DNA from 3 places in the Serratia sp. GW822-FHT06E05 genome. Region 1 is predicted to be linked to each of the others. Evidence: predicted binding sites of a transcription regulator. Region 1 holds the regulator's gene; each other region holds the start of a gene.
What was found. The regulator PhoB, encoded in region 1, activates phosphate uptake and scavenging genes when phosphate is short. The targets are predictions, from matches to a motif close to CTGTCATAAAACTGNCNNAT.

Region 1 (7,656 bases):
CAACCGGTCTTTAGCCTGCTGTACCGCCTGGGCTGCCTGCTCGTGTTGCAGCAGACCGGCCTGAGCCTGACGCTCCTCATTGTCGCAGTCGCTTAACCACTGGCTAAGGCGAGCGGTGTCCTGCAGATCAAAATCAAACGCCAGAGGCGTGCTGAGGGTTTGCCATTGCTGACGATGAGCGGCCAGCTGTTGTTCATCTTGGCCGATAAGATGTTGCTGGCGCTGCAGTTGCTCTTTCAGGCTTTCGCAGCGGGTGCGCAGCTCGGTGCCCTGGGTGTACAAAGCCTCGGTTTTGACGCGCATATCGGCCAGACGCAGTGCTGTCTCAGAGGGTTTTACCGCCTGATACTGTTCGATGGCCGGATGTTCGGCTGAGCCGCACAGTGGACAAGGTTCGCCAGTTTGCAGGCGAGCGCGTTCCGCCTCCAGGCTGACGATGCGTTGCTCCAGCTCAAGGGCTTTCTCTACGTCCGTCTGATGTGCTTTTTGCTGTTTGTACTGCTGGCGTGTTTCTTCAAGCTGCTTTTCAAGCTCGCTGAGCTGGGTCTGACGGGCCGTGAACTCCTTGCGTTGTTGTTCCAGACGTTCGCTGACCTGGCCAAACAGCGAGGAGAGGGTAAATAATTGCTGGCGCACCGGACGCAGCTCGGCCAGTTCGGTCTGACGTTGGCGCAGCGCTGTTAGGGGGGCTTGAGCTTCCAGCGCATTTTGCTGCTGTTGCTGCGCTGCCAGTGCGGCAGTGAGGCCGTTAAGCTGCTCCTGCTGCTGTCCGGCTTGGGCGGTGAGCCGGGCTCGTAAAACCTCAAGTTGTTCCAGCTCCGCTTGTTGCTGAGCGTACTGTTGCGTGGCGGCATCGCAGGCCTGTTGCAGTTCTGTCTGCGTTTTTTGCAACTGGGTTATCTGGTGGTCGAGCGGGACGATCTGCTCGTCGATCAGACGTTGTTGGATCTGCTGGTGTTCGACATGCGCCTGCAGTTGAGCACGTGCTTGTTCCACTGCCTGCTGCAACGGGGTCATCTGGGCAAGCTGTTGCTCCTGTTGCTGCGTCAACTGGGCAATCTGCTGTTGTAGCGCCTGTTGATCGCTGCGGTAGCGGTTGCGTTCGTTGAGCAGTGGGCGCAGTTTCTCTGCCGGCTCGCTGCGCGCCAACTGCTGAAGTTGCGGTTCTGCCTCAGCCTGCTCCTGTTGTACGGCGCTCAACTGACGCTGGTATTCCTGCTGTTTCTGCTGCGTCTGCTGCCATTGCTGTAGCCAGTTTAACGCCCGTTGCTGACGCTGGGTCTGTTCGCTGAGGGCATTTTCCTGCGAACTGAGCTCCACGAGCTGGCTTTCCAGCTGTTGGCGCTGTTCTTCGTTCAGCAACTCAATGCCGCTGGCGCGCTGATGCAACGCGTCCAGATCGGTTTTGGCCTGTTTGTGCTGCTCGAAAACGCGCTCGGAAAGCTGGCCGTAAATCTCGGTGCCGGTCAACTCTTCCAGCAGTTCGGCGCGATCATTGGCATCGGCATTCAGGAAGGCAGCGAACTGCCCCTGAGACAACATCATCGATTTGGTAAAACGACCGAAATCCAGCCCGGTGATCGCGGCGGTAAGATCCAGCTTGTCGCGGACTTTATCGGCCAGGATTTTGCCGTCATCGCGCAGCGCCAGTTCCACCTTCGGCGCCTGCAGGTTGCCGTCCGGGGAGTTTTTGGCACGGCGCTGGCTCCAGAACGCGCGGTAACCGACACCTTTAACCTCAAACTCGACCTCCGCCAGCGACTCGGCGGTGTGGCGGGTCATCAGCTCATTTTGGCTTGGCGTGACATTCAGGCGCGGCGTCTGGTGGTACAGTGCCAGACAGATGGCGTCCAGCAGGGTGGTTTTACCCGCGCCGGTGGGGCCGGTGATGGCAAATAATCCGTTGCTGGCGAAGGGCTCGGCGGTGAAGTCTATCTTCCATTCCCCCTGCAGCGAATTGAGGTTTTTTAATCTCAGGCTGAGAATTTTCATTGGTTCGGCTCCTGATCCTGGTGCCGTACGGCTTCGACCACCTGTTGGAACATCTGACTCATTCGCTGTTTGCGCGCTTCGGCCATCTCGGGTTCCTGCGCCAGCCGCCGCTCAAAGACCTCGGTGACGCTTAGTTCGTTGAGCGTTTCTTTGTCTTGTTGTTCAATGGCCTGGTGACGCTGCTCCTTACTGCGGCGCAGCAGCACGACCTCTACCGGCAGTTGATCGGCCAGCAGCTGAATGCGACGCTGAATGTCGCTAAGGTAATCCTGGGTCGCCACTTCGATATCCAGCCATACCGGTAATTCACCCTGATAATCGGCGAACAGCCGTAATTGCTGCTCGATCTGCGCCAAATCTCCCTTAATGAGCTGCATCGGTTGGAAGCTTGGGATCTCCAACGCGCTGACCTGTTGCAGGGCACCCGCCGCGAAATCCACCATAAACACGCTTTTGGCCTTGCCCAACTCGTCAAAACTGAGCGGGATAGGGGAGCCGCTGTAGCGAATATGTTCAGATTTGGCGACGTTTTGCGCGCGATGAATATGCCCCAGCGCGATGTAATCGGCCGGCGGGAACGCCTGTGCGGGGAAGGCGTCCAGCGTACCAATATAGATGTCGCGCACCGAGTCGGACGTGGTGACGCCGACGGTGGTCAGATGGCCGGTAGCGACGATGGGCAGCGGCAAGCCCAGCGCATCACGGCGCGCACAGGCGGCCTGGTACAGGGTGTGATAGTGGTCGGCGATAGACTCTTGCAGCGCCTGCTGTTTTTGCACCCCGGACTCACCGGCGCGGCTGGTGAGCAGATCGCGCGGGCGCAGAAAAGGAATGGCGCACAATACCGCACCCGGTTGGCCGTCGCGTTGATTCAGCACCAGCACCTGTTGTTCGATTTCGCTCTGCGCATTGGCGATCACGGTGGTATTCAGACAGGAAAGTAATTCACGCGATTCATTTAAGGTGGCCACGGAGTCGTGATTGCCGCCCAACACCACCAACTGGCAGCCGGTACGCTGCAGTTCCACCACGAAGCGGTTATACAGCTCGCGGGCGTAGCTTGGCGGCGAGCCGGTATCGAACAGATCCCCGGCGACAATCAGCGCATCCACCTGGTGTTGTTCAATCTGTTCGATCAGCCAGTGCAGAAATGCCTGATGCTCGGCGGCGCGGCTTTTGGTGAAAAAGTACTGGCCAAGATGCCAGTCAGAGGTGTGGATCAGGCGCATGACACTCCCGGGGCGATAGGGTAATGGCGGTGATTATAAAGGGCGTTGCGGCGGCTGTCGTGACGCAATCATTATGACAACTGAATGATTTTTCTTTGACGTTGGAAATAATCGCTATGCTTACTGCCTATAACAGCCCGCTTTTTTCATAAAAGTGTCACAAAACTGACGCATAATGGCGCCCGCAATCAACTGTGATCGCTAACACATTGGCAGGATTGACGATGGCAAGACGCATACTGGTGGTGGAAGACGAAGCGCCGATCCGTGAGATGGTGTGCTTTGTGTTGGAACAGAATGGTTACCAACCGTTGGAAGCTGAGGATTATGACAGCGCCGTGACGCGCCTGTCTGAGCCGTTCCCTGATTTAGTGTTGCTCGACTGGATGTTACCCGGGGGATCCGGCATTCAGTTTATTAAACATATGAAACGTGAAGCGCTGACCCGCGATATTCCGGTGATGATGTTGACCGCGCGCGGTGAAGAAGAAGACCGGGTGCGCGGCCTGGAAGTCGGGGCGGATGATTACATCACCAAACCCTTCTCACCGAAGGAACTGGTGGCGCGCATCAAGGCGGTAATGCGCCGTATTTCACCGATGGCGGTGGAAGAAGTGATTGAAATGCAAGGGCTGAGCCTGGACCCTTCCTCACACCGCGTGATGGCTAACGAACAAGCGCTGGATATGGGGCCGACCGAGTTCAAGCTGTTGCACTTCTTTATGACCCATCCTGAACGCGTTTATAGCCGTGAGCAGTTGCTTAATCACGTCTGGGGCACTAACGTTTATGTGGAAGACCGCACCGTTGACGTGCACATCCGTCGGCTCCGTAAGGCGTTAGAGACCAGTGGTCATGACAAAATGGTTCAAACCGTTCGGGGCACCGGCTACCGATTCTCAACGCGCTACTGATCGCGCCGCGCTGGAGAATATGCCGTGTTAGAACGTCTATCCTGGAAGAGGCTGGCCCTGGAGCTGGCCCTTTTCTGCCTGCCTGCCTTACTGTTGGGGCTGATTTTCGGTTATCTGCCCTGGCTGCTGCTGGCCTCCGTGCTGGCGGCGTTGGTATGGAATTTCTACAATCAACTCAAACTTTCCCACTGGCTGTGGGTTGACCGCAGCATGACGCCGCCGCCTGGCCGCTGGAGCTGGGAACCGCTGTTTTACGGCTTGTATCAGATGCAGCAACGGAACCGTCGTCGGCGCCGTGAGCTGGCGCTGTTGATCAAACGCTTCCGTAGCGGAGCGGAATCGCTGCCCGATGCGGTAGTGATGACTACCGTCGAAGGCAATATCTTTTGGTGCAACGGGCTGGCGCAGCATTTGCTGGGTTTCCGCTGGCCGGAAGACAATGGCCAGCACATTCTCAACCTGTTGCGTTATCCGGAGTTCAGTCACTATCTGCAACAGCAGGAGTTCTCCCGCCCTTTGACGCTGCAACTGAATAACGAGCATTACGTCGAGTTTCGTGTGATGCCCTACTCCGAAGGGCAATTATTGATGGTAGCCCGTGATGTGACCCAGATGCGTCAACTGGAAGGGGCTCGGCGCAACTTCTTCGCTAACGTCAGCCACGAGCTGCGCACGCCGCTGACGGTATTGCAGGGTTACCTGGAAATGATGAGCGACGAAGAGCTGGATGGTTCGCTGCGCGGTAAGGCGTTGGGCACCATGCAGGAGCAGACTCGCCGCATGGACGGACTGGTCAAGCAACTGCTGACGCTGTCGCGCATCGAGGCGGCGCCTAACGTTGAAATGAACGAGCGGGTTGATATCCCCCTGATGTTGCGGGTGTTACAACGTGAGGCGCAATCGCTGAGCGGCGGCAACCACGAAATCACCTTCCGGGTGAATGAGCAGTTGAAAGTGTTCGGTAACGATGACCAACTTCGCAGTGCGGTGTCGAATCTGGTGTATAACGCCGTCAATCATACGCCGAAAGGCACCAATATTGAGGTCAGCTGGCAGCAGACGCCAAACGGCGCGCAGTTTCAGGTCAGTGATAATGGGCCGGGTATCGCGGCCGAACATATTCCCCGTTTGACCGAACGCTTCTACCGCGTCGACAAAGCCCGTTCACGCCAGACCGGCGGCAGTGGGCTGGGGTTGGCGATCGTCAAGCATGCGCTCAGTCACCACGATGCGCGGCTGGAGATCCTTAGCGAGCAGGGCATCGGCACCCGATTTATCTTTACCTTGCCTAACCGGTTGATTGTTCCCGCAGCTTTGTCAGAGAATGCGGTGAAAAATTAACGCGAGAGGCTGGCATGATCCGAATCACCCGAGGGCTGTTGCTTTGCCTGGCGCTGTTGGCAAGCCGAGGCGCGCTGGCACAGCCGGATGGCATGTTGTCCGGCAACCTGTCTAGCGTCGGCTCCGATACGCTGGCGAACCTGATGGCGCTGTGGGCGCAGGACTTCAGCCAGCATTATCCCAACGTTAATCTGCAAATCCAGGCCGCCGGTTCCTCCACGGCGCCAACCGCATTGGCGGCTGGTGCAGCGCAGCTTGGCCCGATGAGTCGCCCGATGAAGGCCGCGGAAGTCTCTGCATTCGAGCATCGTTACGGTTATGCGCCGTTGGCGGTACCGGTCGCGGTCGATGCGCTGGTGGTGCTGGTGCATCAGGACAATCCGCTGCGCGGTCTTAATCTGCAGCAGCTCGACCGAATTTTCTCCGCGACTCTGCGCTGTGGCGAGAGCCAGCCTTTGACGAGGTGGGGGGAACTGGGGCTGACGGGTGATTGGCAACAGCGTGCGCTGCAACGTTTTGGACGTAATTCGGCCTCCGGCACCTACGGCTATTTCAAACTGCGTGCGCTGTGTGGCGGCGATTTTATGCCGCGCGTCAATGAGCTGCCGGGCTCGGCTTCAGTCGTGCAGGCGGTGGCCGGTTCGCTGAACAGTATCGGGTATGCCAGTATCGGTTTTCGCGCCAGCGGCGTACGGCTGTTGCCGTTAGCGGAGACCGGCCAAAACTATGTGACGCCAAATGACGCCAACGTGCGTAACGGCAGCTATCCGTTGTCTCGCTATCTGTATATTTACATTAATAAAGCGCCCAACCAGCCGCTGGAGCCGCTGACGGCGGCATTTCTCGATCGCGTGCTGTCGGACACCGGGCAAAATCTGGTCAATCACGACGGCTATCTGCCACTGCCGCCACAGACTCTGCAGAAAACCCGGCTGGCGCTGGGCCTGCAATAAGCCTGCCTCTGGGCACCTTGGGTGCCCAACATGAATTTCTTTCATCCCCTGTGAAAATTCTTCCGTTGCCGCCCGTCAGTCGACGTGACAGCATGCTGATTATAAGTCATCTAGACGTCTGGAAGTCTATTTAATAACCCGGCGTAATAGTTCACACTGTAAATCACTGAGGCAAAGGCCCGAGCTTTTGCCGGCTAGCGGGAGTCATATTATGTGCGATTGCAATTCTGCCTTTCACGCTGACGTTGTCGGCAGTCTGTTACGCCCTGCGGCGCTGAAAACCGCTCGCCAACAGTTTCTGCAGGGCGAGATTGATGCCCTTCAGTTACGGGAAGTTGAAGACCAACAGATCCGTCTGGCGGTGGCAAAACAGAAAGATCTCGGTTTGGCGGTCGTGACGGATGGAGAGTTTCGTCGAGCGTGGTGGCACTTCGACTTTTTGGAAGGGCTGGACGGCGTGGAAGGTTATGACGCGGAGCAGGGGATCCAGTTTAACGGCGTACAGACGCGGGCGCGCAGTATCAAGGTGGTCGGCAAATTGGGCTTCAACCCGCAGCATCCGATGCTGGAGGACTTTCGTTTTCTGAAGGCCATCGCCGGTGATGCGGTGCCGAAGATGACCATTCCAAGCCCGAGTGTGCTGCACTTTCGCGGTGGGCGTAAGGCCATCGACAGCCAGGTTTACCCGGATCTGAACGCCTATTTTGACGATCTGGCGCAGACCTACCGCGAGGCGATCAAGGCGTTTTATGATGCCGGTTGCCGCTATCTGCAACTGGATGACACCGTGTGGGCCTACCTGTGCTCTGACGATCAACGGCGACAGATCCGCGAGCGTGGAGAGGATCCGGATCTTCTGGCGCGCATATACGCGGATGTGCTGAATGCGGCGATCGCTGACAAGCCGGAGGATCTGATCATCGGGTTGCACGTTTGCCGCGGTAATTTCCGCTCCACCTGGATCTCCGAGGGCGGTTATGAGCCTGTGGCGGAGATCCTGTTTGGTCAGGTGAATATCGACGCTTTCTTCCTGGAATACGATAATGAGCGTTCCGGTGGTTTCGAGCCGCTGCGTTTTATCAAGCCGGGCAAACAGCAGGTGGTGCTGGGCCTGATTACCACCAAAAACGGGGAACTGGAAAACCCTGAGCAGGTGAAACAAAGGCTTGAAGAGGCGGCGCAGTTTGTCGATCGTCGACAGCTTTGCCTCAGCACCCAGTGCGGTTT
Region 2 (7,656 bases), on a different contig from region 1:
GGCCAGTGGCGCCCACTGCCGTACGTGGTCAACGTGTTGACCCACAGTCGTGAACGTTATCGGCGCTGCTTGCGCTATTACGCCGACTATCCCGAGCTGCAGGTGGGGGGGCCCACTTACCATTGGGTGCGAGAAAGTCTCCAGGCCGGTCGGGATATCATCGCTCAGGCGGCTAACATCACTACGCCGCTATTGTTATTGCAGGCCGGGGAGGATCGGGTGGTCGACAACCGCTCTCACCAGGCTTTTTGTCAGGCATTGTCAGAAGCGGGGCACCCTTGCGAAGGGGAAAAACCGCAGGTTATCGAAGGCGCACGGCATGAGATCCTGTTTGAGCGGGACGCGATGCGCGCCGAAGCACTGAACGCAATCCTGCGTTTCTTTGCTCAACACTTAGGTGGTACCCCTACCGCCGACCACTCCATCAGAGGTTAGAACATACCGCTATGTATCACGTCGTCGCTTCCGATTTAGATGGCACGCTGCTGTCACCTGACCACACCTTGTCCCCGTACGCCAAAGAGACCTTGAAGCTGCTGACCCAGCGTGGGGTACATTTCGTCTTCGCTACCGGGCGTCACCATATCGACGTTGCGCAGATCCGCGATAACCTCGACATCAGCGCCTTTATGATCACGTCCAACGGCGCTCGCGTGCACAACACCGACGGTGAGCTGATTTTCAGCCATAACCTGGCCGAAGACATTGCCCGCGACCTTTACGGCATGCTGCATAACGATGCCGATATCACCACCAACGTCTACCGCAACGACGACTGGTACATCAACCGCGAAAGCCCTGAACAGAAAGAGTTTTTCCAGGAATCCATTTTCCAGTACCAGTTGTTCGAACCGGGCCTGTTGGAAACCGACGGCGTGTGCAAGGTGTACTTCACCTGCGACGATCACGAAAAGCTGCTGCCGCTGGAAGATGCCATCAATGCACGCTGGGGCGATCGGGTTAACGTCAGCTTCTCGTTCCCAACCTGTCTGGAAGTGATGGCGGGTGGCGTGTCAAAAGGGCATGCGCTGGAAGAAGTGGCCAAGATCATCGGTTATACGTTGAAAGAGTGCATCGCCTTCGGCGACGGCATGAACGATCTGGAAATGCTGTCGATGGCCGGTAAAGGCTGCATCATGCGCGACGCGCATCAGCGTTTGAAAGATAAACTGCCTGAGCTGGAAGTCATTGGCTCAAACGTCGACGACGCGGTGCCACATTACCTGCGGAAAATGTTCCTGGGTTGATATGAACAGGGCGCCTTGCGGCGCCCTGATTGGTATTACTTGTGCTGGCCCTGCTTTTGCAGGAATTGCACGCCCTTGTCAGGGAAGTCGGTGAACACGCCGTCCACGCCCGCCTGGTTGTAAATCACGTCATACAGCTGATTCACGTCGGTCACGTAGTCTGGCAGCGCATCGGCGCGGATGGTGAATGGGTGCACCGCCAACTTGTTGGCATGCGCTTCTTTCACCATGTCGGTCAGCACCACCTTGCCCGGCTTGGATTTTTCCGCCACCACCAGCATGTGGTAGTCCGGTCCGATGCCGTCGGCATACTGGGCGATTTGCTTCATCGCGCCCGGTTTGAACATCCAGTCATAGTCGTATTCCACCCATTTGCCGTCGGCTTTCTGCTCATAGGTTTCCTGCCACTTGTTATAGGCGATCAGTTGGATCAGCTTCAGATCCATGCCCATTTTCGGTTCCAGCTCGGTTTTAATCCGCTTCAGCTCGTTGGCATCGAAGCATTGCAGATAAACGTTATCGCCCTTGCCGGTGTAGCCGTACTGTTTCAGAACCGCCAGCACCTTGCTGGAAATGTCTTTCCCTTCCTGCTTATGGAACCACGGCGCTTTGATTTCCGGGTAAATACCGATGTTTTTGCCGGTTGAATGATTCAACCCCTGCACAAATTCGATCTCTTCCTGGAAGGTATGGACGCGGAAGTCGGATTTACCCATCGGGAAACGACCCGGGTAGCCCTGTACCTTCTTGCCATTTTCGATCTCAAAACCTTCGGTGAACTTCAGCGACTTGATTTCAGGCAGCGTAAAGTCGATGGCGTAATAACGGCCGTCTTTGCGCGCGCGGTCCGGGAAACGCTCTGCTACGTCGGTGACGCGATCGAGGTAGTGGTCATGCAACACCACCAGCTCGTTGTCCTTGGTCATCACCAGATCTTGTTCGAGGAAATCCGCGCCCTGCGCGTAGGCCATGGCCTTCGCCGGCAGCGTGTGTTCCGGCAGATAACCGCTGGCGCCACGGTGGGCGATCACCACCTTGTCGGCGGCTTGTGCGGCGCTGACCATTGAGGTGGCCAGGATAATCCCTGCCAGCAGGGCTTTGACTTGAGTCCGCATATTGTTGTTCTCCATGTTGTAGGTGCAGGGGTAGTAAAAAGGCCGCAAGGCGGCCTTTAAATAATGCGAAAGTTGTATGACGCTTAACCGCGTTTGTTGGCAGCGATTTCCGCGTGGTGTTTTTTCTCGCTCATCATGGTCAGCAACAGCAGCACTACCGCGCCGATGCTACCGCCAATCATCACCATAAAGCCGCCGTCCCAACCGAAGTAGTCAACGGTGTAGCCGACGATGGCGCTGGCTGCAACAGAGCCGCCCAGGTAACCGAACAGACCGGTGAAGCCTGCGGCGGTGCCGGCGGCTTTCTTCGGTGCCAGTTCCAGTGCGTGCAGGCCGATCAGCATGACCGGGCCGTAAATCAGGAAGCCGATGGTGATCATACAGGCCATATCGATGCCAGGATTACCGACCGGGTTCAGCCAGTAAACGACGGTGGCAATGGTCACCAGCGTCATGAAGAACACGCCGGTAGCGCCGCGGTTACCCTTGAACACCTTGTCCGACATCCAGCCGCACAGCAGGGTGCCCGGAATACCGGCATACTCGTACAGGAAGTAAGCCCAGGAAGACTTGTCCAGCGCGAAGTGTTTCACTTCTTTCAGGTAGGTCGGTGACCAGTCCAGAATGCCGTAACGCAGCAGATAAACGAACACGTTAGCTACGGCGATGTACCACAGCAGTTTGTTCGGCAGGATGTATTGCATGAAGATCTGCTTGGCCGTCAGCTCTTCTTCCGCTTTGTCGGTGTAGTCGTCCGGATAATCGTTTTTGTATTCTTCAATCGGCGGCAGGCCGCAGGATTGCGGGGTGTCGCGCATCAGGGCAAAGGCGATCAGGGCTACCAGAATGGCACCGAAGGCCGGCATGTACAGCGCCGCGTGCCAGTCGTTGAACCAGGCCATACCCAGCAAGAACAGCAGCGGTGGCAGACCGCCACCCACGTTATGGGCGCAGTTCCAGACCGAAACGATACCGCCACGCTCTTTCTGCGACCACCAGTGCACCATGGTACGGCCACAAGGCGGCCAGCCCATGCCCTGGAACCAACCGCACAGGAACAGCAGCACGAACATGACCGCGATGCTCGATGTCGCCCATGGAACGAAGCCCATGAACAGCATGACCGCAGCAGCCAAAATCAGGCCGGCGGGCAGGAACACGCGAGGGTTGGAGCGGTCAGAAACCGACCCCATGATAAATTTGGAGAAACCGTAGGCGATGGAAATACCGGACAGCGCGAAACCGAGGTCACCGCGGCTGAAGCCCTGGTCAATCAGGTAAGGCATGGCCAGGGTGAAGTTCTTGCGCACCAGGTAGTATGCGGCATAACCGAAGAAAATCCCCATAAATATTTGCCAGCGCAATTTACGGTACAGCGGGTCGACTTTGTCGACCGGCACACGTGAAATGTGTGCTGCCGGCTTAAAAATACTCAACATGAGCGCCTCCGATGGCTTTATCTAGTTATCACATCAATATGATCTTTTACGTTCATTTGATGATTGAGCGGATATCGAATGTGGTGTTTTTTTGTTCCATAACGAGCGTCATCCTAGTCAAAACCGCCTGGTGTCGCTGTGATGAATGGCGCAAATGTTACACTTTTATGAAACACCGGCGGATTTTGAGCGATTCGTTAACGTTATGAAATAGAAAAACGCCTAAAAATCGTGATTGTGATCACATTCGTGGTTTTTTGTGGACATTTTACTTTCGTTTTAAGTTCGTTATTGTTCCTTATCAAACAAAGACCCCAATGACTGTGGCCCAATAGGGCAATAACCACGGATCCAGAGGGAGCGTCATGAGCAGCCATTCAGCAGAAAACGAAACGGATGTGATCATCATTGGCGGCGGCGCGACCGGCGCGGGCATTGCTCGTGACTGCGCACGCCGCGGACTGCGTTGCATACTGCTGGAGCGTCATGATATCGCGACCGGCGCGACCGGGCGCAACCACGGCCTGCTGCACAGCGGTGCGCGTTATGCGGTAACCGACGGCGAATCTGCGCGCGAATGCATAGAAGAGAACCGTATCCTCAAACGCATTGCGCATCACTGTATTGAGCGAACCGACGGGCTGTTTATCACCCTGCCGCAGGATTCACTGGCTTACCAACAGCAGTTTATTGTCTCCTGCCACAGCGCCGGTATCAACGCTGAAGCTATTGATCCGCAGTTGGCGTTGCGGCTGGAGCCGGCAGCTAATCCGGCGCTCATCGGTGCCGTGCGCGTGCCGGACGGTACTGTCGATCCTTTCCGTTTGACCGCCGCCAATATGCTCGATGCCCGTGAGCACGGCGCGCAGATCCTCACTTATCACCAGGTGGTCGGTTTATTACGCACGGGCGATCGCGTTACCGGAGTGCGTGTTTTCGACCATCAATCGTCGCGCCGTTACGATATTCACGCCGAAGTGGTGGTCAACGCCGCCGGTATCTGGGGTCAGCAGATTGCAGAATATGCCGATCTGCGAATTCGCATGTTCCCGGCCAAGGGCGCTTTGCTGATCCTGGGTCATCGCATCAACAACATGGTGATCAACCGCTGCCGCAAGCCGGCGGACGCCGACATTCTGGTGCCGGGCGACACCATCTCGCTGATTGGCACCACCTCCACCCACATTGACTATGACCAGATCGACAACATGCTGGTGACCCCGCAGGAAGTGGACATTTTAATCCGCGAGGGTGCGTTGCTGGCACCTGAATTGGCGCAAACCCGAATTCTGCGTGCTTATGCCGGCGTTCGGCCTCTGGTAGCCAGTGACGACGACCCTAGCGGTCGCAACGTCAGCCGTGGCATCGTGCTGCTCGATCATGCCAGCCGCGACGGCCTGGAAGGCTTTATCACCATCACCGGCGGTAAGCTGATGACCTATCGGCTGATGGCGCAGTGGGCGACCGATAAAGTGTGTGAAAAGCTTCGGGCAGACAGCCCCTGCACTACCGCACAGGAGGCGTTGCCGGGTTCTCGTCAGTCGGCGGAAGAAACGGTGCGTAGCGTGGTGTCTTTGCCTGCCAGTATTCGTGGCTCGGCGGTTTATCGCCACGGCGACCGTGCAAACCGCGTACCGGCGGGGGATCGGTTGGACAACAGCCTGGTGTGCGAATGCGAAGCGGTGACCGCCGGCGAGGTGCGTTATGCGGTTAACTCTCTCACCGTCAATAACCTGGTCGATTTGCGTCGCCGTACCCGCGTTGGCATGGGCACCTGCCAGGGGGAGCTTTGCGCCTGCCGTGCCGCGGGGCTGCTGACACGCTTTAACGTCACCACCCCGCAGCAGTCGATCGACCAGCTATCGCATTTCCTCAACGAGCGTTGGAAAGGCGTCCGGCCTATCGCCTGGGGCGATGCGCTGCGCGAAAGTGAATTTACCAGTTGGGTTTACCAGGGATTGTGCGGGCTCGATGCCCGGGGGGAACAGGAGGCCGATGATGCGATTTGACGTAGTGGTGATTGGCGGTGGCCTGGCGGGTATGACCTGCGCCATCCGCCTGGCGGAACAGGGCAAGCGCTGTGCGGTGGTCAGTTCTGGCCAGAGTGCACTCTATTTTTCATCCGGCTCGCTTGATCTGTTGGCGCAACTGCCCGACGGCACCCCGGTGACAGAGCCATTGGCGGCGCTGTCCGCACTGGCAACACAGGCACCCCGGCATCCCTATGCGTTGATCGGTGCCGAGCGGGTGGCGGCGCTGTCGGGTGAAGCTGCATCGCTGCTACAGCGCTGTGGGCTTGATTTGCAGGGTGGCAGCGAACGCAATCATCTGCGCATCACGCCGCTGGGCACGCGCCGGGCCACCTGGCTCAGCCCGCAGGCTATCCCCGTTACGCCGTTAGGCGGTGAACTGCCGTGGCGGCACATTGCGGTGATCGGTATTGAAGGATTTTTGGATTTTCAGCCACAGTTGGCCGCGAGTTCCCTGACGCAGGCCCTGGACGTTCGGGCTGAGGTGGCGGATATGCACTTGCCGGCGCTGGACCGGCTGCGCAATAACCCCAGTGAGTTCCGAGCGGTAAATATCGCCAGGGTACTGGATCTGCCGGAAAACCTGACGCCAATGGCGGACGAGCTTCGGCGGTTGGCTGCGGACGCCGAGGCGATATTCTTGCCGGCCTGTCTGGGGCTGGAGGATGACGCGCCATTGGCGGCGCTGCAGGCGGCGGTCGGCAAACCGATTCGCCTGCTGCCGACGCTGCCGCCTTCGGTACTGGGGATGCGGTTGCACCAGGCGCTGCGCTCGCGATTACAGCAATTGGGCGGCGTTTTTATGCCGGGGGACAGCGTGCTGCGAGCGGATATTGAAGCCGGGCGAGTCATCGGTGTTTATACCCGCAACCACACTGACATTCCGTTGGTGGCGCAGCAGGTGGTGCTGGCCAGCGGCAGTTTTTTCAGTAATGGGCTGGTGGCGGACTTCGACGGCATACGTGAACCGGTATTTGGACTGGATGTCGACAGTAAGGCGGAGCGTGCAGACTGGAGTTGTCGCGAGCTGTTTGCTCCGCAACCCTATTTGCAGTTTGGGGTACGCACCGATAACCAACTGCGTGCCCTAAGGCAGGGAGAGCCTTTGAGTAACCTGTATGCCATAGGGGCGGTGACCGGCGGCTACGATCCGCTGCAGCAGGGCTGCGGTGCAGGTGTTTCGTTGGTGGGAGCATTGCATGTCGCGCAACAGATTGCGGCACAGGAGGAGCAACCATGAGCCTGCGCAAAGACAACAGTTTTGAGAACTGCATCAAGTGCACCGTCTGCACCACCTATTGCCCGGTGGCCAAGGTCAATCCGCTTTATCCCGGGCCCAAGCAGGCGGGGCCGGACGGCGAACGCCTACGGTTAAAAGATCCGGCGCTGTACGACGAAGCGCTGAAGTATTGCACCAACTGCAAACGCTGTGAGGTGGCCTGCCCGTCCGACGTCAAAATTGGCGATATCATTCAGCGGGCGCGTGCCGACTTTGCCCAGAGCAAGCCGACGCTGCGCGACGCCATCCTCAGTCATACCGATATCATGGGCTCACTGTCGACGCCGTTTGCGCCGATCGTCAACGCTGCCACCGGGTTAAAGCCGGTGCGCGCGCTGCTGGACAAGGCGTTGAAAATTGATCACCGTCGCGAACTGCCCAAATACTCGTTCGGCACCTTCCGCCGCTGGTACCGCCAGCAAGCGCAGGCCCAACAGCGTTACGCCGAGCAGGTGGCTTTTTTCCACGGCTGCTTCGTCAATTACAACCATCCACAGCTGGGTAAGGATCTGATCAAAGTTTTCAATGCGATGGATATCGGCGTGC
Region 3 (7,656 bases), on a different contig from region 1:
TTTACTCCCTTATTCGATAACGGTCTTTACGGCAAGCTGCGCCAACAGGCCGGCGGTTACTGGCAGGACTATGTCGCACACCCCTTTATTCAGCAACTGGCCGCCGGTACGCTGCCGGAACCCGCTTTTCGCCGCTACCTGACGCAGGATTATCTGTTCCTGATCCACTTTGCCCGCGCCTATGCCCTGCTGGTCAGCAAACTGCGCACCCTGCCGGAAATGCGCGCCGCTACCGCTTCGCTCAATGCCATTGTCGCCGAACTGCCCCTGCACCTGGCCTATTGTGCCGACTGGGGATTGAGCGAACCGCAGATAGCCGCCGAACCCGAAGCGCCGGAAACCCTCAATTACACCCGCTATGTGCTCGATATCGGCCACGCCGGAGATGCTCTGGATCTGCTGGCAGCGTTAATGCCCTGCGTCGCTGGCTATGCCGAAATCGGCCTGCGCCTGCTTAACGATCCCAACACCGTGATGGAAGGCAATCCCTATGCCTCGTGGATCCGCAACTATGGTGATCCCACGTATCTGAGCGGCGTACAAGCCTCCCTCGACCTGCTGGAAAACGTTGGCCTCCAGCGGGGTGCCCCAAGCCGTCTAAACGAACTGTCGGCGATTTTCACCACCGCCACCCGCCTGGAATCCGCCTTCTGGCAGATGGGGTTGAATGCCCAATGAGCCTCGGCGACACGCAGTACGGCAATGCCCGGCCCGGTATTCAGGTACGGGATCTGACCCTGCGCTTTGGTCAGCAGGTGATTTTCGATGGTCTGAATTTCGATATCGCCGGCGGCAGCTTCGTTGCCCTACTCGGCGCCAGCGGCGCGGGGAAGACCAGCCTGCTGAAGATCATCGCCGGGCTGGCGAAACCCACTTCCGGTACGGTTATCGGCAGCGATGGCCTGCCGATAACCGGGCGTATCGCCTATATGGGACAAAAGGATCTGCTCTATCCCTGGCTGACAATTGACGAGAATATTAGCCTCGGTGCGCGGCTGCGCGGCGAAAAGGTCGACCGCGCCTGGGCGGAACATCTGCGGGAACGCGTGGGCTTGACCGGCTATGGCCGCAGCTTGCCTGCCGCACTGTCCGGTGGCATGCGTCAACGTGCCGCTATTGCCCGCACGCTGTATGAGCGCCAGCCGATTGTGTTGATGGATGAACCCTTCTCCGCGCTGGATACCATCACCCGCGCCATGATCCAGCAGTTGGCCGCCGAACTGCTGGCGCAGCATACCGTGCTGCTGATCACCCACGACCCCATGGAGGCCTGCCGCCTAAGCCACCGCCTGCTGGTGCTGTCCCGTTATCCGGCGGGGCTGGACGACAGTCATGTTATCGAGGACTTACCGCCGCGAGCGCCGGACAATCCTCAGCTGCTGAAAAGCCAGAGCGAGTTGCTGCTGCAACTGGTGAGGGCCGCCGGATGAAAAACCTCCCTGAAAGCCGTCTGTCGCGGATGCGTCGCAGCCTGACGGTGTTCGCCGGCCTGTTGCTGCTGTGGGCACTGGCCACGCTGGGCGATATCCCCGCCTTCCTGTTGCCCTCCCCCTCGGCGGTGGCACAGGCGCTGTGGGACAACCGGGCGTACCTCGCTTATCACACGCTGATCACCGCCTCGGAGATCGCCTGCGGTTTGCTGGCCGGGGTTTTGCTCGGTGCCACGCTGGCGCTGTGCATGATCTTTTCGCCGCGCCTGCAGCGCTGGTTGATGCCGTTGGTGCTGACCAGCCAGGCGATCCCGGTGTTTGCGCTGGCGCCGCTGTTGGTGCTGTGGTTCGGCTTTGGCATGAGCGCCAAAGTGGTAATGGCGGTGCTGGTGATTTTCTTCCCGGTCACTTCCGCCTTCTTCGATGGGCTACGCCGGGTCAATAACGATTATCTCGATCTGGCCCGTACCCTACGTGCTTCTCCCTGGGCCCAACTGCGTCACGTGCGGCTGATGGCAGCGCTACCGGCTTTCGGTTCCGGACTGCGGATGGCCGCCGCCGTCGCCCCTATCGGCGCCATCATCGGCGAATGGGTTGGCTCGGCGGAAGGCCTGGGTTACGTCATGCTTAACGCCAACGCGCGCATGCAGACCGACATCTGCTTTGCCGCGCTGTTTATTTTGGTGCTGATGACCGTCTTGCTATGGGTGACGGTAGACGCGCTATTGCTGCGCCTGATCGACTGGGCACCGGAAAATGATTGATCGCCTCACAACAACAAGGGTAACAACCATGCTTAAAAATACCGTCTGCGGGCTGCTGCTCGGCGCCACGCTGGCAAGCCAGGCCAATGCCGCGGAAAAACTGACGCTGGTGCTCGACTGGTATATTAACCCCGACCACGCGCCCATCATGGTGGCCGAGCAGATCGGCGCCTTCAAGGCCGAAGGGTTGGACGTCAAGATTGTGCCCCCTTCCGACCCGGCGCTGCCGCCGCGCCTGGTGGCGGCAAAACAGGCCGATTTGGCCATCACCTACCAGCCGCAGCTGCACTTTTTTACCGATCAGGGCCTGCCGCTGGTGCGCGTAGGCACCCTGATTAACTCACCGCTTAATACCGTGATGACGCTGGATAAAAGCATCACCACCCCGGCAGGACTTAAGGGTAAAAAAATCGGCTATTCGGTCAGCGGCATCGAACAAGCCACCTTGGCGACCATGCTTGAGCATGAACACCTCAACCCCAATGAAACCAAACTGATTAACGTTAACTTCCAACTGACCAGCGCCCTGCTGGCGGGCCAGGTCGATGCGGTAATCGGCGGCTATCGCAACATTGAAGCGCTGGAGCTGAAACTGCAGGGCAAAGATCCGGTGGTATTTAACGTGGAAGACTACGGTGTGCCGAGCTACGACGAGCTGATTATCGTCGCCAATCGCGATTCGCTGGCCGAGCCGAAAATCAAAAAATTCCTCGCGGCGCTGAAAAAAGGCAGCGACTATCTGCACGCCCATCCGCAGGAAAGCTGGCTGGCGTTCGCCAAAGCCCATCCGGAACTCAATACCGAGCTGAACAAACAGGCCTGGCAAGCCAGCCTGCCGCTGTTCGCAACCGATCCGGCGAAGCTGGATAAAGCGCGCTATCAAGCCTACGAACAATTCCTGTTCGACAACAAGCTGATCAAAAAAATCACGCCGGTGGAGCAATACGCGGTGGAGCTGAATTAAAGGTTATTCGCTTTATCAGGGGCGCTGTATGTCGCGCCCCTGCCATTCCCCCTCAGGCAGAAGGCGCGACGGTAACGTCACCCTGACCGCTGCGCTGCAAAGCCTGCAGCACCAGGCCACTCGCCTTGCACCGCTCCACAAAATCACGCACATAGGCCGCCCCCGACGCTTTTTGTCGCGGAACCGCCATGGCCTGCTGGATGGCAGTGAAATGCCCGGCCAGCACTCGATACCCCGGGTTTTGCGCTGCGGCAGCCAGCAACGGTTGACGCACGCCCGCAGCCGCATCCAACCCCTGTTCGAGGAACAAGGCGATCGCGTCGGCGGAGGTATCGGCACGTACCAGTTGCGCCTGCTTTAAGGTTCGCGACAGATACAGGTCGTAAGCCGCTCCCTGGCCTACGGCAATGCGCACCTCGGGCCGATCAAGTTCGGCAACCTGTTGCCAGGCAGACGCCTGGGCCACCAGATAGGTCCCCTCAATGATCGCATAAGGCGCACTGAACGCGATCTGCGCCGCCCGCACTGGTTCGATGGCCATAAAGGCGATGTTCCAGTCTCCGGTTTCCAACGCGGCAAAAACCTTGCCTGCGGCATCATAGGTCACCAACTCCAGCGCCACGCCCAACTCGCGGGCCAGCGCGCCGGCCAGCGTCACGGATACCCCCTGAGGTTCGCCGTCTGGCCCCCTCTGCGCCAACACCGGATTGCCCAGATTGATGGCCGCACGCAGGATCCCCTGCGGGGCCAAATCATCGAGTACGGCGGCGGGAATGCTATGCATGGCTTTCTCCTGAAAAAAAGGGTGAAGGTGTTTCGTCGACGCTCTCCATTAAGGCTAGAGCCAAACCTCGGATGAGCAACATTCAGCCGCTTTTCGCCTCGCTGGCGTGATTCATGTCACACTATTGTCACAAAAACGACCGATCGCACTCTGCCACGCCAGGGCAGCGCAAACACGCATTGACCCTGGCGCTTTCAATGCGCTATACCCTTCCTCTTTCGCGTCGTGCTTGGGTCGGCGGCGTTTGCCAGGGCAGTTAAGATTTCCTTTTTAATCAGACAGGGTACGGTGGATGGTTTCAGCATTAATCTCGTTTGCACTTTTTTTAGCCTCAATTTTAATCTACCGCACCCGTGCCGCCGCCAACCGCTGGTGGCTGGCCACCCTGCTGACGCTGCTGGGCAGCTATCTGATCCTCAACGTGGTGCTGATCGCCAGCAACTACTTTACCGGTGACGGCATTACCGATGCGGTGATCTACACCCTCACCAGCAGCCTGAAGGGCGCCGGCGTCGGTAAATACCTGCTGCCGTTTGTCGGCCTGCTGGCGGTGCTGGCGCTGATCTTCACCCTGCTGACCTGGAGTCTGGTACGGCGCAAGGCGAAAAGCAGCAGCGTGGTTTACAGCGTGCTCGCCGTGCTGCTGGCGCTGTTTTCCGTCGGCACTACTCCCGCCTTTCAGGACATCTCGCTGTTGGTGAAGAGCCAGATTAGCGGCGATACCGCCGACTTTGACACCTATTACAAAGCACCGAAGAAAACCGTACAGGGCAAAGCGCCGAACCTGGTGTATATCTATGCTGAAAGCCTGGAGAGAACCTACTTCGACCAACAAACCTTCCCCGGCCTGACCGACGAACTGAACCAGCACCGCGAAAACAGCATCGACTTCAGCAATACCCAACAGCTGCCCGGCACCGGTTACACCATCGCCGGTATGGTGTCTTCACAGTGCGGTATCCCACTGTTTGCGCCCTTTGACGGCAACGCCTCCAGCGCGGTATCCACCTTTTACCCGGAAAACGTCTGCCTGGGCGACGTGCTGAAATCCGCCGGGTACGACAACTACTTTTATCAGGGCGCCGAGCTGGCCTTCGCCGGCAAGGACACTTTCCTGAAATCGCACGGTTTTGACCATGCCTACGGCTTTAAGGAATTACGCGGACAGGTTAGCGACCCCGGCTACAAAAATGACTGGGGCTGGTACGACGATACCGTGCTGGACGTGGTGTTCGACAAATTCATCGAGCTGTCGAAGCAGAACAAAAAGTTCTCGCTGTTCGCCTTGACCGTGGACACCCATCACCCGGACGGCTTTATCTCCGCCAGCTGCAGCAAAAAGTCGTTCCGTTGGCAGAATAAAGAGAATCGGTCGCTGAGCGCAGTAGCCTGCAGCCAACAGCATATCGCCGCGCTGATCGACAAAATCAAGGCGTCCGAGTACTTCAAAAATACCGTTATCGTGGTGTCTTCGGACCATCTGGCGATGAACAATACCGCCTATGACATCCTGACCAAGCAGAAACGCCGCAACCTGTTCTTTATTATCGACGGCACCCGCCCGCAGACCGCGCTGCATAACGAGAAGCGCAGCACGCTGGACAACGGCGCTACCGTGCTGGACGTGATGGGTGGCGATAACTACATTGGCCTCGGTCGCAGCAGCCTGTCCAGCCCAACGCTGGCGACGTTGTTTTTGAATATCGACGAAAAAATCAACGCCTGGAAACCGGCGGTGGTCAAGCAATGGGGCTTCCCGAACAGCATCACAAACTACAGTCTCGACGATCGGGGCAACCGCTTTACCTTCTCCGGCATCACCTTTAAGGTGCCGTTTATTCTGAAGGTGACGGACAACAAAATTGAGCCGATGTTTAACGTCTACCTGTCCACGCCGCTGAAAAAACAGCTTGCCGGACTGGGGGCGGGTGAGAAATTCGTCTGGGTCGACAAATGTTATGAAATCGGTCGGGTGTGGTCGCCAGAACTGGCGTTGAGCACCGACACCTGCGTCGCGTCGGGCAGCCTGGCCGCCCCACCGCACATCGTGCAGGCCAAAGGGGGCAGCTATCGCGGCAAAATAGACTTTGAGCGTCCGCCAAACGATAGCATCGCCGCCTACCAAAGCGCCGTCGATAAACTGAAAGTCGACGACGCCGCCGTTAAATATCACGCGGACGCCATCGCCTTTATGCTGCCGGGCATGCCGGAACAGGTGAAGGCGATCACCGGTGTTTCCAGCGTCGAGGACTGGGGCCGTTGGTCAGACGCCAACCTGGCGCCGACGGTGAATATTGATTACGTCGATCCGCTGCCATCAGCATTCGATCTGGTGCTGCGCGCCCGCGCCTACGGTAAAAACGTCGGCGAACCTATCTCGGTGCGCGTCGGCAATCAGGAACAGTTTGTGACGCTCAGCGAACAGGACACCACCGTGACGCTGCGCTTCGACAACCCTGCCGGAGCCAGAAACATCAGCATCACGCCGCCGGCCCCCACGGAGCCACAAGAAGGTGCCAGCGGCGGTTTTGTACCGAAGAAACTGGGTATTGGCCTGGTCTCGCTGAAAGTGGAACAGGCTGCCCCCGCCTCCTGATCATCGCGCTGCATGCGGCGTCCGCGTTATTCGGGGCGAATTTATTCGCCCCCTGCCGTTTCTCCAAAGCTTTTGCGCTCATCTTCGGCTAACCTGTTGCTGTGAATTGATATCGGCATCCGTATGCCTCCCCGCCGCATAGCCGGGAGAACCAAGGAGAAAGTATGAGCAGTCAGCAATCCGGCACCGGCCTTACCCCCGCTCAGGCAGTCGAACAACTGGAAGCGCTGTATGTCGCCTCGGTTGAGGCGCTGCGCCAGGCGGTCGGTGACTTTATCAGCCATGGCAGTCTGCCCGACGCGCAGACCCGCGCGGCAGGGCTATTTGTTTACCCTGAGCTGCGCGTCAGCTGGGACGGGAAATCGCCCGGTCAAACCAAAACCCGCGCCTATGGCCGTTTCACCCACACCGGTTGCTATACCACCACCATCACCCGCCCGCATCTGTTCCGCCATTATCTGACAGAACAGTTGACCATGCTGGCCGGGGAGTACGATGCGCATATCGAAGTGCGGCCGTCACAGCAGGAAATACCTTTCCCTTACGTGATCGACGGTTCAAACCTGATGCTGGATCGGTCGATGAGCGCCAGCCTGGCGCAGCATTTCCCCACCACCGAGCTGGCGCAAATTGGCGATGAGACTGCCGATGGCCTGTTTCACGCCACCAGCACCTTCCCGCTTTCGCACTTCGACGCCCTGCGCGCCGACTTTTCGCTGGCGCGGCTGCGGCACTACACCGGCACCCCGGTGGAGCATTTTCAGCCCTTCGTGCTGTTCACCAACTACACCCGCTATGTGGATGAGTTTGTTCGCTGGGCCTGCGCCGAAATAGCCGATCCGGCCAGTCCTTATATTGCGCTGTCGAGCGCCGGCGGCATCTATATCACGCCGGAAACCACCGCACCGGATCAGGCGGTCTCCGACCTGGCGTGGAAAAACCACCAGATGCCGGCCTACCACCTGATCTCGCGCACCGGCCAGGGCATCACGCTGATCAATATCGGCGTCGGCCCCTCCAACGCCAAAACCATCTGCGACCATCTGGCGGTGCTGCGCCCCAGCGCCTGGCTGATGATCGGCCACTGCGGCGGCCTGCGCGAAAGCCAGTCGATTGGC

Region 2: a site for PhoB is predicted at 3,956-3,975, ahead of glpT (glycerol-3-phosphate transporter). Genes of this name have one in related genera too.
Region 3: a site for PhoB is predicted at 4,067-4,086, ahead of opgB (phosphatidylglycerol--membrane-oligosaccharide glycerophosphotransferase). Genes of this name have one in related genera too.

Annotation. Positions count from the first base shown of each region.
Region 1 covers NZ_JBXALM010000012.1:155,650-163,305, forward strand. The annotation lists gene sbcC (exonuclease subunit SbcC) at 1-1,992, opposite strand, end outside; gene sbcD (exonuclease subunit SbcD) at 1,989-3,221, opposite strand; gene phoB (phosphate response regulator transcription factor PhoB) at 3,446-4,135, shown strand; gene phoR (phosphate regulon sensor histidine kinase PhoR) at 4,160-5,476, shown strand; gene AC1RKC_RS22505 (PstS family phosphate ABC transporter substrate-binding protein) at 5,491-6,429, shown strand; gene AC1RKC_RS22510 (cobalamin-independent methionine synthase II family protein) at 6,641-7,656, shown strand, end outside.
Region 2 covers NZ_JBXALM010000004.1:242,532-250,187, forward strand. The annotation lists gene pldB (lysophospholipase L2) at 1-435, shown strand, start outside; gene yigL (sugar/pyridoxal phosphate phosphatase YigL) at 447-1,247, shown strand; gene glpQ (glycerophosphodiester phosphodiesterase) at 1,283-2,362, opposite strand; gene glpT (glycerol-3-phosphate transporter) at 2,446-3,801, opposite strand; gene glpA (anaerobic glycerol-3-phosphate dehydrogenase subunit A) at 4,167-5,810, shown strand; gene glpB (glycerol-3-phosphate dehydrogenase subunit GlpB) at 5,800-7,071, shown strand; gene glpC (anaerobic glycerol-3-phosphate dehydrogenase subunit GlpC) at 7,068-7,656, shown strand, end outside.
Region 3 covers NZ_JBXALM010000002.1:451,327-458,982, forward strand. The annotation lists gene AC1RKC_RS09745 (TenA family protein) at 1-678, shown strand, start outside; gene AC1RKC_RS09750 (ABC transporter ATP-binding protein) at 675-1,430, shown strand; gene AC1RKC_RS09755 (ABC transporter permease) at 1,427-2,194, shown strand; gene AC1RKC_RS09760 (ABC transporter substrate-binding protein) at 2,223-3,158, shown strand; gene AC1RKC_RS09765 (ABC transporter substrate-binding protein) at 3,211-3,942, opposite strand; gene opgB (phosphatidylglycerol--membrane-oligosaccharide glycerophosphotransferase) at 4,235-6,538, shown strand; gene AC1RKC_RS09775 (AMP nucleosidase) at 6,703-7,656, shown strand, end outside.